DNA from 3 places in the Halobacillus sp. SY10 genome. Region 2 is predicted to be linked to each of the others. Evidence: riboswitches for the same ligand, from Rfam matches in the RefSeq annotation. Region 2 holds a riboswitch; each other region holds the start of a gene.

Region 1 (4,226 bases), 1.4 Mb from region 2:
TTCAATGTAAAGTCGATCTATTTAATATAGGAGGATGGCTGTGGAGGAAATAAAAACAACAGAAGTAAAGAAGTTCTTCGAATCTCCACAAACGACCCTCACCTTCGTTCATAGCCCTTTTTGTGCAACTTGTCACCTAGCGCGTCAAATGCTCACAACACTGGAGTCTGTATTTGATCGAGAAGTTTTTAAGGAAATGAATGCTTCTCTGCACCCTAAATGGATGCAGCATTTTAAGATTAAAAGTGTTCCATGTCTGCTGGTTACGAGGGGCGGGGAGGTAGAGGAAAAGATTTATGCTTTTCATTCTGTCTCCTATATGTATGAGAAAGTGGTGGGTTTTGTTGAATAGTGTATGTATTTCCCAGGAAATGACCACTACTGTAGAATTTAAAAATTCTCTAAAAAACTTATATGTAATGTGGAAGAGTTCGATAATGAAAAAGACAGCAAAGACTTTCCGGAGTCTTTGCTGTCTTTTTGTTATGAATATCATACGATTTCTCCTAATTTGCTTACAATATCTAAAAAGGAGGACTGATCGCCAAAATTCGCATGGATCTCTCCTTGTTGATTAATGATGATGGTGGAAGGAACGCCATCACAATTGTACAAGTCATAGACGTATCGTCCTTCGTCAGAAAGAGTTGGTTGTGTTAAAAACTTTTCCTTGAATTCGATGCCTTCCTCAATTTTCCGTTCCCTTCCAGTTACATTGATCGTCATCATTTTTACTTTGTCATGGTCCATCGTTTTGAAAAGTTGTTCTTTCATAGGTAAGTCTTTCCCACAATCTGGACACCAGGAAGCCCAGAAGGTCAAGACAATAACTTTCCCTAAGTCCTCTTCAAGTTTATAAATGGAAGAGTGGTTGTGGATGTAAGGTAGTTCAAATAAAGGGGCTTGTTTACTCAATGTCATTCTCCTTTTTATCAGGCGAAGGTTATGGATTGACGCTTATATATTTCCCATGCTAACATAATTATTAATTTCATATCGACATCTTCACTTATCCAGAGTGGCGGAGGGACTGGCCCGACGATGCCCGGCAACCGGCAGGTAAACTGCACGGTGCTAAATCCTGCGAAGTCTTTGACTTTGATAGATGAGAAATGTAAAAGCGATGAATCTCTTCTATTAAAGAAGGGATTTTTTTATTGTGTCAATCGAGTGAATATTCGATGTTTTTGTATGGAAGATGTAATCATTTCTTTAGTTTTGATCGACTTTATTTTTCTGAACAATCTGTTTATGAGTTGACACAAAATTCTTACGGTGCTACAATCCATTATTGTACTACTTAAACGAATTAAAGCGATAGTAATTTAATAAATTAAAATCTCTTATCCAGAGTGGCGGAGGGACTGGCCCGATGATGCCCGGCAACCGGCAACACTGTTTTGCTCAGGTGCCAATTCCTGCAAAGTATTAAGCTTTGACAGATGAGAGAACAGATTTTTAGGTATGATTAAAAAAGCCACTCTGTTCTCATTACAGAGTGGCTTTTTTTGAAGTGGAGGGAAAGCAGCATGATTACAATTAAAGGACTATCAAAGATATTCCACACGAAAGATCAGGATGTACGAGCAGTGGATGATTTAAGTCTTAATATTAACAAAGGGGAAATTTATGGAGTGATCGGATATAGTGGGGCCGGTAAAAGTACATTTATTCGCTTACTGAACCGTTTGGAAGATCCCACAGAAGGAAGCATTCTTGTCGATGAGCAGGAACTTACTTCATTAAGCAAAGGAAAATTAAGGTTGGCCAGACAAGAAATAGGAATGATTTTCCAGCATTTCAATTTACTTTGGTCACGTACCGTTCATGATAATATCGCTTTTCCACTGGAAATTGCCGGGATCCCTAAAGCAGAAAGGCAAAAACGTGTCGATGAATTAATTGAATTGGTCGGGTTGAAAGGCCGGGGAGGTTCTTATCCATCCCAATTGAGCGGTGGACAAAAGCAAAGAGTGGGAATAGCCAGAGCGCTTGCAAACAATCCGAAAGTTCTTTTATGTGATGAGGCCACATCCGCGTTGGACCCTGAGACCACGGATTCGATTCTTGATCTTCTTGTGGATATTAACGAAAAGCTTGGCCTTACAATCGTTCTGATCACACATGAAATGCACGTCATTCGCAAAATCTGTCATCAGGTGGCGGTTATGGAAGAAGGTAAAATTGTTGAACAAGGGGAAGTGTTGGACGTTTTTCTTCATCCTCAAAAACCAGTCACGAAGAAGTTTGTGGATCAAGTGATGGGAGATCCAGAAAAAGAAACCTCCTTGCAATTGATCAAAGATAATTACCGGTCTGGAGAAATTATACGCCTTCACTTTGTCGGAGAAAGTACAAATCAGGCACTGATCAGTGATTTATCAAGGAAGTTTGAATTAGACGTCAACATTCTACATGGAAAGATTACCCAAACACAAAAGGGTGCATATGGAACAATGTTTGTTCAATTTGATGGAGACGAAAAAGAAGTCGAGCGTGCCATTGAATATATTGAATCAACATCTGTTGAAGTGGAGGTGAATCCACATGTTTAATGAATGGTTCCCGAACGTAAGAATGGAAGACATGATTACAGCTACAAATGAAACCTTGTATATGACGCTGGTTTCTGTCGCTGGGACATTCGTTTTAGGTTTGCTTTTGGGTCTTCTCCTTTATTTGACCGGACCTGGGGGTCTTTGGGAGAACAAAACGTTGAATTGGATTACTGCTTCCATTGTTAACATATTCAGAGCAATTCCGTTTATTATTCTCATTTTATTATTGTTCCCGTTTACTGATTTTCTGCTGGGCACCATTCGAGGGCCACAAGCAGCATTGCCTGCCCTGATTATTGGTGGAGCGCCATTCTATGCCCGGTTGGTGGAAATTGCATTGAAAGAAGTCGATAAAGGTGTCGTGGAAGCAGCAAAATCTATGGGAGCTAAATACTCGACCATCATTTTTAAAGTATTGCTTCCGGAATCGATGCCAGCTCTCATATCTGGGATAACCGTAACAGCTATCGCATTGATTGGATACACCGCCGTAGCCGGTGCAATCGGATCTGGCGGTCTTGGCGATTTCGCTTATTTTTATGGGTTCCAAAGAAGTAACTTTGATGTTGTATTCATTTGTACTATTTTAATCATTTTAATTGTGTTTATTTTCCAATTCATCGGAGATGCCATCTCACGAAAATTGGATAAAAGATAAAATAAATAAAAGGGAGAGAATGAATAATGAAAAAACTATGGACGAGTTTAATCGCTGTATTGCTTATCCTTGTTCTCGCAGCTTGCGGGTCATCGAATGAGGAAGAAAATGCATCAGGATCTGAAGGTGAAGAAGGTGGAACAAAGGAGATTAAGGTAGGAGCTACCAGTGTTCCACATGCTGAAGTTCTCGAGAAAGCAAAACCTATGCTTGAAGAAGAAGGAATCACATTAAAGATTGAAGAATATCAGGATTACATTTTACCGAACCAAGATTTAGATGAAGGTCGTATTGACGCTAACTACTTCCAAACGATCCCTTATATGGAGACCCAAGAGGAAGAGAAAGGGTATGACTTTGCAAATCTTGGTGGGATCCATATTGAGCCTATCGGAGTTTATTCTCAAAAATATGAAAACCTGGAAGAAGTTGAAGAAGGTACGCAGCTAGTCATGAGTCGTTCTGTATCCACTCATGGTCGAGTCCTTTCGCTCTTAGAGAAAGAGGGACTAATCAAATTGGATGAAAGTGTGGATAAAGTGGATGCTACTGTACAGGATATTGTAGAAAATCCTAAAAACATCGAATTTGATACGGGAGTAGATGCAGCTAACCTTCCACAAGTTTACCAACGTGAAGAAAACGTGCTTGTAGCGATTAATACAAACTATGCTATTGAGGCTGGCCTGTCTCCCAGCGAAGATTCAATTATTCTCGAGGAGTCTGACTCTCCTTATGTGAACGTCGTTGCTGCTAATAGTGAAGATAAAGACAATGAAGCGTTAAATACGCTTGTAGAAGTTCTTCGTTCTGAAGAGATCGTAAACTTCATCAAAGAAGAATATGACGGTGCTGTTGTACCGGTCTCAAGCGATGCTGAATGACGGATAAAATAAGTGACTGCGGTTTATACTAACCGCAGTCACTTATTTTTATTGGGAGGTTTTCTTATGCAGGAGCAAAATATGACGTGGACGCAAACGTACTTACATGATTATAAAGAAGGAATG
Region 2 (4,226 bases):
CTGTGGATGCGATAAAAATCGATCGTTCTTTCATTAATCAAATTGGTGAACGAGGGGAAGAGGTGCCGATCGTCAATGCCATCATCAGTATGGCGAAAAGTCTCGGCCTGCAAGTCATTGCTGAAGGTGTGGAAACAAGTGAACATATTGCTTACTTAAAACAAAAAGGCTGTTATGAATATCAAGGCTATTACTTCAGTAAACCTGTACCGGCAAGTCTTGTACACAATTAACATGAGTGATCAAATTTACCATTCTTAAAAAACCGTCCATGATCCGTGACTTCTTTTGGACGGTATTCATTTTAGCAAGAAAGCATACGGTCGACCCATGCTCAGAGTATCAGGCTCTGAGCATTTTCTTTATGCAGGGAAGGTCTATTTCAAGTATGCTTTCTATTAAAGGAAGAGCGATTCAAATGGATTTGGAGTATAGGGGGATTCTTATGGCAGAAATGCTAACCATTTATAATGAAAATGAGCAGCCAATTGGAATAAAAGAAAGGGAGAAGGTGCATTTGGACGGGGATTGGCACGAAACGTTCCATTGTTGGATGTTCCACAAGGAAGGTGAAACGATCCATTTATTGCTTCAACAAAGAGCTGATCACAAGAAGGACTTCCCGAGCTTGTTTGATATTACCGCTGCGGGACATGTAGAAGCGGGGGAGGATGTACTTCTGGCTGGTGTCCGGGAAATTGATGAGGAAGTCGGTTTGACGGTTGTGCCTGGAGATTTAATCCCTCAAGGCGATTACAAGGAGGAACTGAAGGAAGGGGTTCGCGTAGACCGGGAAATTTGCCGTATTTACCTCTTACCATGGACAAATGACAAGACCTTTACGATTGGAGAAGAGGTGAAGGACATCGTTTCTGTGCCACTGGAAGATATGGAAGGTTTGATGGATATACCACGGAGCGTGAAGGGGGTCTCTATTCTTAATGGTGAAGAAAAAGAAGTGAATCGTAAAAATCTTGTCCCACATGAAAAAGGATATGAGCGGTATGTTTTCCAAGCGATTCGAGAATATGTCGCAAAACTTTGACAATATTCCAACTTGTTCTATATAATTTCTGATTAAGTGATAGAGAGAGGAGACGAACGATGACGAATACATCTTTTGATACGAAAATAGTCCACCATAAGGCGGATCAAAGTCTTGTACCGAATAGCAAGAGTACACCGATTTACCAGACGTCCGCCTTTACATTCAAAGATTTGGATCACTTGGAAAGTTATTATGAGGGAAACAGCCCTTATTTATATACGAGAGAGCGTAACCCCAATACTGATGAACTTGCTGGAACCGTTGCTGAACTGGAAGAAGCACCAGCCGGAGTAGCGTCTTCATCCGGAATGTCAGCCATCCTTGCCGGCATTCTCGCAGTTGCAAAACCCGGGGATCATATCGTTGCCGCAGAGGATGTTTACGGAGGTTCACACAAGCTGATCACCAAAGAGCTGCCCACGTTCGGGATTGATGTAACGATGGTTTCTTTTTCAAATCTGGAGGAGGTTTCAGAGGCGATCACAGACAAAACGAAGCTGCTTTATACGGAATCGATTTCAAATCCTTTTTTACGGGTGGAAGATCTTGAAGGCCTCGTCGCTCTTGCTCGCAAAAAGAATGTGAAATCGATGGTTGATAATACGTTCGCGACCCCATACTTATTGCAGCCGTACACGCGTGGCGTCGACCTTGTCGTACATAGTGGGACGAAGTATATTGGTGGGCACAGTGACGTGACGTGTGGTGTGCTGGTCGGGAGTGAGGAATTGGTTCAGGCTGCTACCCAGAAGATTGTCACATTTGGTGCAAATCTCAGCCCATTTGAAGCATGGCTGACTCAACGAGGGGCCAAAACGTTAGGTCTTAGAATGAAGAAACAATCATACAATGCAAAGCAGGTAGCAAAAGTCCTGGATGAGCATGATGCCGTCCGTACCGTCTATTATCCCGAAAAGGTATCGGAAAGAGGGAACGGTGCCATTGTGACCATCGAGCTTAATGATTCGATTGACATAGAGGCGTTTTTTCGATCGCTCGGTTGGGTGAAAATCGCCCCTACGTTGGCAGGAGTCGAAACGACGGTTTCTTATCCTGTACGTACGTCCCATCGTGCGTTATCGGATGAGGAGCGCGAGAAGATCGGCATCAATGATTATGTGATTCGACTGTCAATCGGAATCGAAGATCATGAAGATATCATAGAACAGCTGAAAAAAGCGATTGTAGATTCTAAAAGTTGAATTTTCTAAAATGATTGACTTTTCTGTTTGTTATCCGTTATAATTCACAACATGATCAATTAACTGCATACATCTCTTATCAAGAGAGGCTGAGGGAATAGGCCCTGTGAAGCCCGGCAACCTTCAAACATCGGTTTGAAAAGGTGCCAAGTCCTACAGATCTAAAAGGTCTGGTAGATAAGAGGAGGAAACGAAATGACAAACCCTCTTCTTATTTGGAAGAGGGTTTTTTGCTGTTCGGAAGAAAGTTCCATGGACATTTTGTATGCACAAAGCCAACTATATCTATAAGAATAGAAACCTTTACGAGGAGGAACGAATCATGACTAATTCATTTGAAAGCTATGATGTAGATACGATTTCTTTACACGGAGGGCAGTCCCCGGATCCGACCACAGGATCTCGTGCGGTGCCGATTTACCAAACGACTTCCTATGTTTTCCACGACACAGAACATGCCCAGAGCCTTTTTGCGCTTGACGAGCCGGGAAATATCTATTCCCGAATCGGAAATCCGACCGTCGATGTTTTTGAAAAAAGGATGGCCCTCTTGGAGGGAGGAGTCGCTTCTGTTGCGACAGCTTCCGGAATGTCAGCCATTGCTCTATCCATTCTGAACATCGCAGGATCTGGAGACGAAGTCGTTGCCGCGTCGAACCTTTATGGCGGGACCTATAATTTATTCGCTAACACTTTACCGCGATATGGCATTAAAGTCCATTTTGTCGACCCGGAGGAGCCGGAAAACTTCCGAAAAGCGATTACAGATCGAACGAAAGCTGTCTTCGCTGAAACGATCGGAAATCCAAGCTTGCACGTGCTGGATATTGAAAAGGTAGCGGCCATCGCGCATGATCATGACCTTCCACTTCTAATCGACAACACATTCGCGACCCCTTATACATGCCGGCCGATTGAGCACGGAGCCGACATCGTTATCCACTCCGCGACGAAGTGGATCGGGGGCCACGGGACGGCCATTGGAGGAGTGGTCGTAGACGGAGGACAGTTTAACTGGGGAAACGGCAAGTATCCGGTTTTCACAGAGCCTGATAGTAGTTACAACGGAATCGTTTATACCGCCGACTTCGGAACGCTTGCTTATATTACGAAACTGCGTGTCCAGCTGCTTCGGGATTTTGGATCGTGTTTGAGCCCGCAGAATGCTTTCTTGTTGTTACAAGGGTTAGAGACGCTGCATTTGCGTGTCGCCCGTCACGGAGACAACGCCCAGGAAATTGCAGAATACTTACAAGGTCATCCTGATGTGAAATGGGTATCGTATCCAGGGCTCCCTACACATCCAGCCCATGAACTAGCCAACCGTTACCTTAATGGAGGGTATGGTTCGATCGTAAACTTTGGCATCAAAGGTGGACGGGAAGCCGGAAGACAAGTGATCAATAATATATCGCTCTGGTCCCATGTAGCAAACGTTGGAGATGCCAAATCATTGATCATCCACCCTGCATCAACGACACACCAGCAATTGTCTGTCGAAGATCTTGCTGCAAGTGGAGTGACGGAAGAATTAATCCGCTTATCCATTGGACTTGAGTCGAGCAAGGATTTGATTAATGATCTTGATCGTGCCATTGCGAAAGCGACAGGAAGAGCGCCGGAACAAACAGCGATCACCGAAAATGATGAAGGTGTCATCAAGTGGGCCTTAAGCTCCTCTAAAACCGAAGAAGATGGGGAAACGCGTCCAAAACGTTTGGCGGTCGTCGGATTGAGCGGGAAGCCTTCACGTCCGAGCCATCGTCTAGCGAGAAAAATGCAGAGGCTGGGTTATCAAATCGTCCCTGTAAATCCAAGAGAAACGGAAGTGCTTGGAGAGAAGGCGTATCCAGACCTAAGATCGATCCCATTCAAAGTTGATGTCGTGCAAGTGTTCCGCAGTCCGGAAGCAGCCATTGAAATTGCTAAGGAAGCAGCGGAAATCCGGCCGGACGTTTTCTGGCTGCAAGAAGGTG
Region 3 (4,226 bases), 1.0 Mb from region 2:
ACTTAGGGCTTGTGCCGAAATGGGTGATGCCGACTTCATCGGCAATGTCCCACAAATGGGTGAGGGAATCCTGCCTTACGGGAGAACCGTCATACAATAGAATCGCCGCTTCACTGGCTAACCCTGAAACGAGCCATGGATACATCATCCAGGCGGTATTGGTGTACCAGAACAACACATCATCTTGCTGGACATCGCAATGCAGCTGGTGTTCTTTGACATGTTGCAGGAGCGTCCCGCCGACCGAATGGACGATCGCTTTCGGCAGCCCCGTCGTTCCTGATGTATATAAAATATATAAGGTGTGGTCAAAAGGCACGGGTTCGAACGACGGCTCTACTGCATCATTGTTGCAAAGCTCATCCCAGGAGAGAGACTGGAGTCCTTCTATAGAAGTTTCGCCTCCGAACGTGACGAGTGCAGATAGTCCATCCAAGTGCTCTGTCGTCTGTTTGATTTTGTCCACGATATCGAATGATTTCTGCTTATATTGATAAGAGGTTGCAGCAAATAATACCTTCGGCTTCACCTGACCAATGCGATCGACGATTCCTTTCGTGCCGAAGTCAGGGGAACAGGAGGTCCAGGTTGCCCCGAGTGAAGTGGTTGCAAGTAAAGCGACCAACCCTTGGATATCGTTCGTCGTGACTCCGGCGACACAATCGCCTTTTTGCACACCTAACTGTTTTAACCCTTCCTGGGCTTTAGCTACGGATTGCCTCAATTCTTCTAAAGTAATGCTTCGATGAACCCCTGTCTCATTCGCTTCATAGGCCACGGTCCGATCAAGAGAACCGCGCAGGAGGTTTTCGGAGAAATTCAACCGTGCTTCCGGAAACCATGTACTATCAGGCATCGAAGGTCCAGGGATAAACACACGGTCACCCTTCTCTCCGATAATTCCTGAATAATCCCAAACGGCTGACCAAAATTCAGAAAGGTGGGAAACGGACCAGCGATGGAACCGTTCATATGGAAAAAGCGGCTGACCGGTAGATTCAGCAAAAGCTTTGATATGTGATTGTTCTATTCTTTCGCTCGTTGGTTCCCAAAGATAAGGGGAACGCTGAGCTGTAATCGATGTAGTCATTGGATTTGTCTCCTTTCGAGTCATGAATGAGGAACGTCAATGAAGAGGGCCATGCCCTGTCCGCCACCGCCGCAAAGGGAAGCGATGCCTTTTCCTCCGCCACGTCGTTTGAGTTCATGGGCAAGAGTCAAAACAAGTCGGAATCCAGTGCCACCTAAAGGGTGACCAAGAGCGATCGCACCACCGTTAACATTGACGCGGTCATAATCGATATCAAGATCCCGGCAGCTGGCGATCACCACACTGGCAAACGCTTCATTGATTTCAAACAGATCGATATCGTCCGTCGTCAATTGATGTCTGTCTAATAATTCTTGGATGGCTTGCGATGGTTTCGTTTGTAAACTTGGATCTGGCCCGGCAATTTCGGACCAATCGATGATTTCCGCCAACGGATCCTGACCGAGTGATTCTGCTTTCTCTTTCGTGGTAACGATCCCAACGCTTGCCCCGTCTGTCATTTGAGAAGCATTGCCTGCCGTAATCGTGCCTTCGTTGGAAAAGGCGGGGGAGAGGTTGGATAACTTCTCTACTGTCGTTCCTTTGCGTACGCCTTCATCTTTTTCAAGCAAACATGAAAAAGGAGCGATTTCCGGCTGCAGCCATCCCTTTTCTTGAGCCTCTGTTGCTCGCTGCTGGGAAAGAGCGGCATATTCATCCTGTTCCTCTCGACTGATTTCATAGGAGCGGTTTTTCTCATCGGTAAGTGCACCCATCGATACATCCGTTAAGGCGCACCATAAACCGTCGTTTAGTAAGGTGTCTTTCAGCATGCTATGACCGAGTCCTGAAGAAGCCCGTACAGGAGCGGTGTGAGGTGCGTTCGTCATCGAGTCGAATCCGCCGACGACGTATAATTCTCCTTCATTCAATTGCAGTCTTCGGGAAGCATCTGCGATGGTAGCGATCCCGCCTAAGCAGACATTGTTCAATGTGATGGCAGGTGTATCGATCTCCACCCCTGCCTTATAAGCGACTTGCCTGGCAGGATTTTGGCCGCCCCCAGCCTGGATCACTTGGGCAAGCAGCACACCATCCGCCTGTTTGGCTATCGGATTTTTCTCAATTAACGCGTTTAACGCGTGCGATCCAAGTTCTGTTGCGGATTTCTTTTTCAAGGCCCCTTTCCATTTACCGAACGGGGTTCGAATGCCATCTAAAAGTACGATACTCATCTATGTAGCCACTCCTTTTTTAAAAATAGAAAGAGCCCTCTTCACAAAAATAAGAAGAGGGCTCTTGGCTCTTCTTATCTTCCAGGATCATCTCCTGCAGGAATTAGCACCTTTTCAAGCGGTTGCTTGATGGTTGCCGGGCGTCAACGGGCCAGTCCCTCTGCCTCTCTGGATAAGAAATAAGTATTCAATTGGAAAATATAAAGCCTCTCTATCAGTGATAGAGAGGCTAGAGATTATGTAAATCTCTTATCTTCCTGAGCGTTCACTCAGTAGGATTTGGCACCATGCTATGAATATAGCGGTTGCCGGGTTTCACAGGGCCAGTCCCTCCACCTCTCTGGATAAGATGTTCTTTCGTTATTTGGTTAAGTGCCATGTTAGCAAGGCAAAGCGCAGGTGTCAATAAATTTTGTAGAAAAGTGTGAAAATTTATTTTATTTAGCGTATGCTCTCAAACGTATGAGAAAACAAATAGATAGCTTAACAGCAGTGGTTTTCACTAGTATTTCGTATCTTTTTAGGTTATAAATGTGTTTATGTTTTTGAAGACTTATGTTTTGATTACCACCTAGGTTTACTCATAATTGCAAAGTCGTTTTTTCTAGGAGGAGCAGGAATTTGGATCAATAGTGTAGTAAATATTTAGTACAAGAATTTAACTCTTGTCATCCTCGCTATTACTAACAGTCAAAAGAACCTGACAAGAGAGTTTAGAAGTGAGGAAAGATATCAAATAAGGGGGCATACACATGGCAGAAGTATCTTCGATGAAGCAGGCCGTTGATGTTTTACTTAAAAAGGGATTATCCAAGCGGGACATCCTAACCAATGTAGATAACAGCCATTTCCCGTTTGAAGATGAAGAAGTTGTGATGACCTTTATTGATCTACAAATTGAGTGTTCCTCTGATGATGAATTTGGCAAGTTGGTGGAGTATTTATATGGATTTAATGATAAGCAATAATTGTTTTGTTCGTTCAACTCTTAAATTATATTAACTCTAGGCGGAAAAAAACTAGGAGGAAAGCGCAGCTCTTTTGTTTAGTAAAGAGCTGCGTTATTTTTAGTTAAGTAGTTCTAAGAGATTATTATATGAATAGGTAGATCATCACACTCTTATTAACAAATAATTAGTGATTGAAACGTTACAAGTTGATAACGCGCAAGCCTACGTTTTTATAGCACTTACCTTACGGATTTGATTTAAATTTTTCATACATAAATTGAGATGTTTTGTTATGCTTTTTGGAATTACCATCATATCATTAACTATTTCATAAAAAAGGCAGGTTATCCATTTGTGGATAACCTGCCTTTTTTATAGTTTCAAGCCGCTCCTGCTCTTAAACCGGCGTAATAACGTATGACTTTCTACACGGGTAATTCCTTCTAATGCGTATAATTCATTATTAATAAAAGATTCAAGCTCTTTGAAGTCTTTGACGAGCACATGCATATGTAAGGTGCTTGGTCCTGTCATTTGATAGCAACTGGCGACATAAGGATTGTTCGCGAGGTTTTCGGCTACCTCAACGAGGGATCGGGGCTCACAGTCGACTTCGAAAAAAGCAGAAACTTGTTTACCGACTTTTTCACTGTTGACCACAGCTGTAAACTTTTCAATTATGCCACAGTCAATCAGCTGGTTGACGCGTGAACGAACAGCAACACGGGATAAATCGAGAGTTTTCCCAATCTCCGTATAGGAAAGGCGTCCATCCTCAATCAATAATTCCAGTATTTTTTTATCTACTTCATCAATCTTCATCGAAGCGTCTTCCTGCATAACTTCCACCTCACTTCTCGACTAAAGCTCAGCCTTCAAAAATTTTACCACTAAAATAGTCCCCATTCAAACAAAGCAGGGAGAACCCGTAGAGAAAATAAAAAATTCCAATAATTTTGTCATTTGGGGTTTTAATTTTCTGAATATTGGATTATACTCAACTACAACGAA

What was found. Region 2 has a riboswitch for S-adenosylmethionine ahead of ACJA3J_RS01775 (PLP-dependent aspartate aminotransferase family protein). Riboswitches for the same ligand answer to the same signal wherever they lie in the genome.
Region 1: another riboswitch for S-adenosylmethionine. It lies ahead of ACJA3J_RS16555 (methionine ABC transporter ATP-binding protein); the one in region 2 lies ahead of ACJA3J_RS01775 (PLP-dependent aspartate aminotransferase family protein).
Region 3: another riboswitch for S-adenosylmethionine. It lies ahead of ACJA3J_RS18350 (acetyl-CoA C-acyltransferase); the one in region 2 lies ahead of ACJA3J_RS01775 (PLP-dependent aspartate aminotransferase family protein).

What each region holds. Positions count from the first base shown of each region.
Region 1 is NZ_CP174345.1:3,225,225-3,229,450, reverse strand. It holds gene ACJA3J_RS16570 (toprim domain-containing protein) at 1-30, shown strand, start outside; gene ACJA3J_RS16565 (thioredoxin family protein) at 35-352, shown strand; gene ACJA3J_RS16560 (TlpA family protein disulfide reductase) at 493-915, opposite strand; SAM riboswitch class I at 1,007-1,112, shown strand; SAM riboswitch class I at 1,341-1,449, shown strand; gene ACJA3J_RS16555 (methionine ABC transporter ATP-binding protein) at 1,530-2,555, shown strand; gene ACJA3J_RS16550 (methionine ABC transporter permease) at 2,548-3,216, shown strand; gene ACJA3J_RS16545 (MetQ/NlpA family ABC transporter substrate-binding protein) at 3,243-4,100, shown strand; gene ACJA3J_RS16540 (carboxymuconolactone decarboxylase family protein) at 4,167-4,226, shown strand, end outside.
Region 2 is NZ_CP174345.1:326,999-331,224, forward strand. It holds gene ACJA3J_RS01760 (EAL domain-containing protein) at 1-233, shown strand, start outside; gene ACJA3J_RS01765 (NUDIX domain-containing protein) at 446-1,045, shown strand; gene ACJA3J_RS01770 (trans-sulfuration enzyme family protein) at 1,105-2,250, shown strand; SAM riboswitch class I at 2,324-2,434, shown strand; gene ACJA3J_RS01775 (PLP-dependent aspartate aminotransferase family protein) at 2,573-4,226, shown strand, end outside.
Region 3 is NZ_CP174345.1:3,598,288-3,602,513, reverse strand. It holds gene ACJA3J_RS18355 (acetoacetate--CoA ligase) at 1-1,090, opposite strand, end outside; gene ACJA3J_RS18350 (acetyl-CoA C-acyltransferase) at 1,111-2,265, opposite strand; SAM riboswitch class I at 2,337-2,444, opposite strand; SAM riboswitch class I at 2,512-2,616, opposite strand; gene ACJA3J_RS18345 (hypothetical protein) at 3,018-3,233, shown strand; gene ACJA3J_RS18340 (Lrp/AsnC family transcriptional regulator) at 3,588-4,037, opposite strand.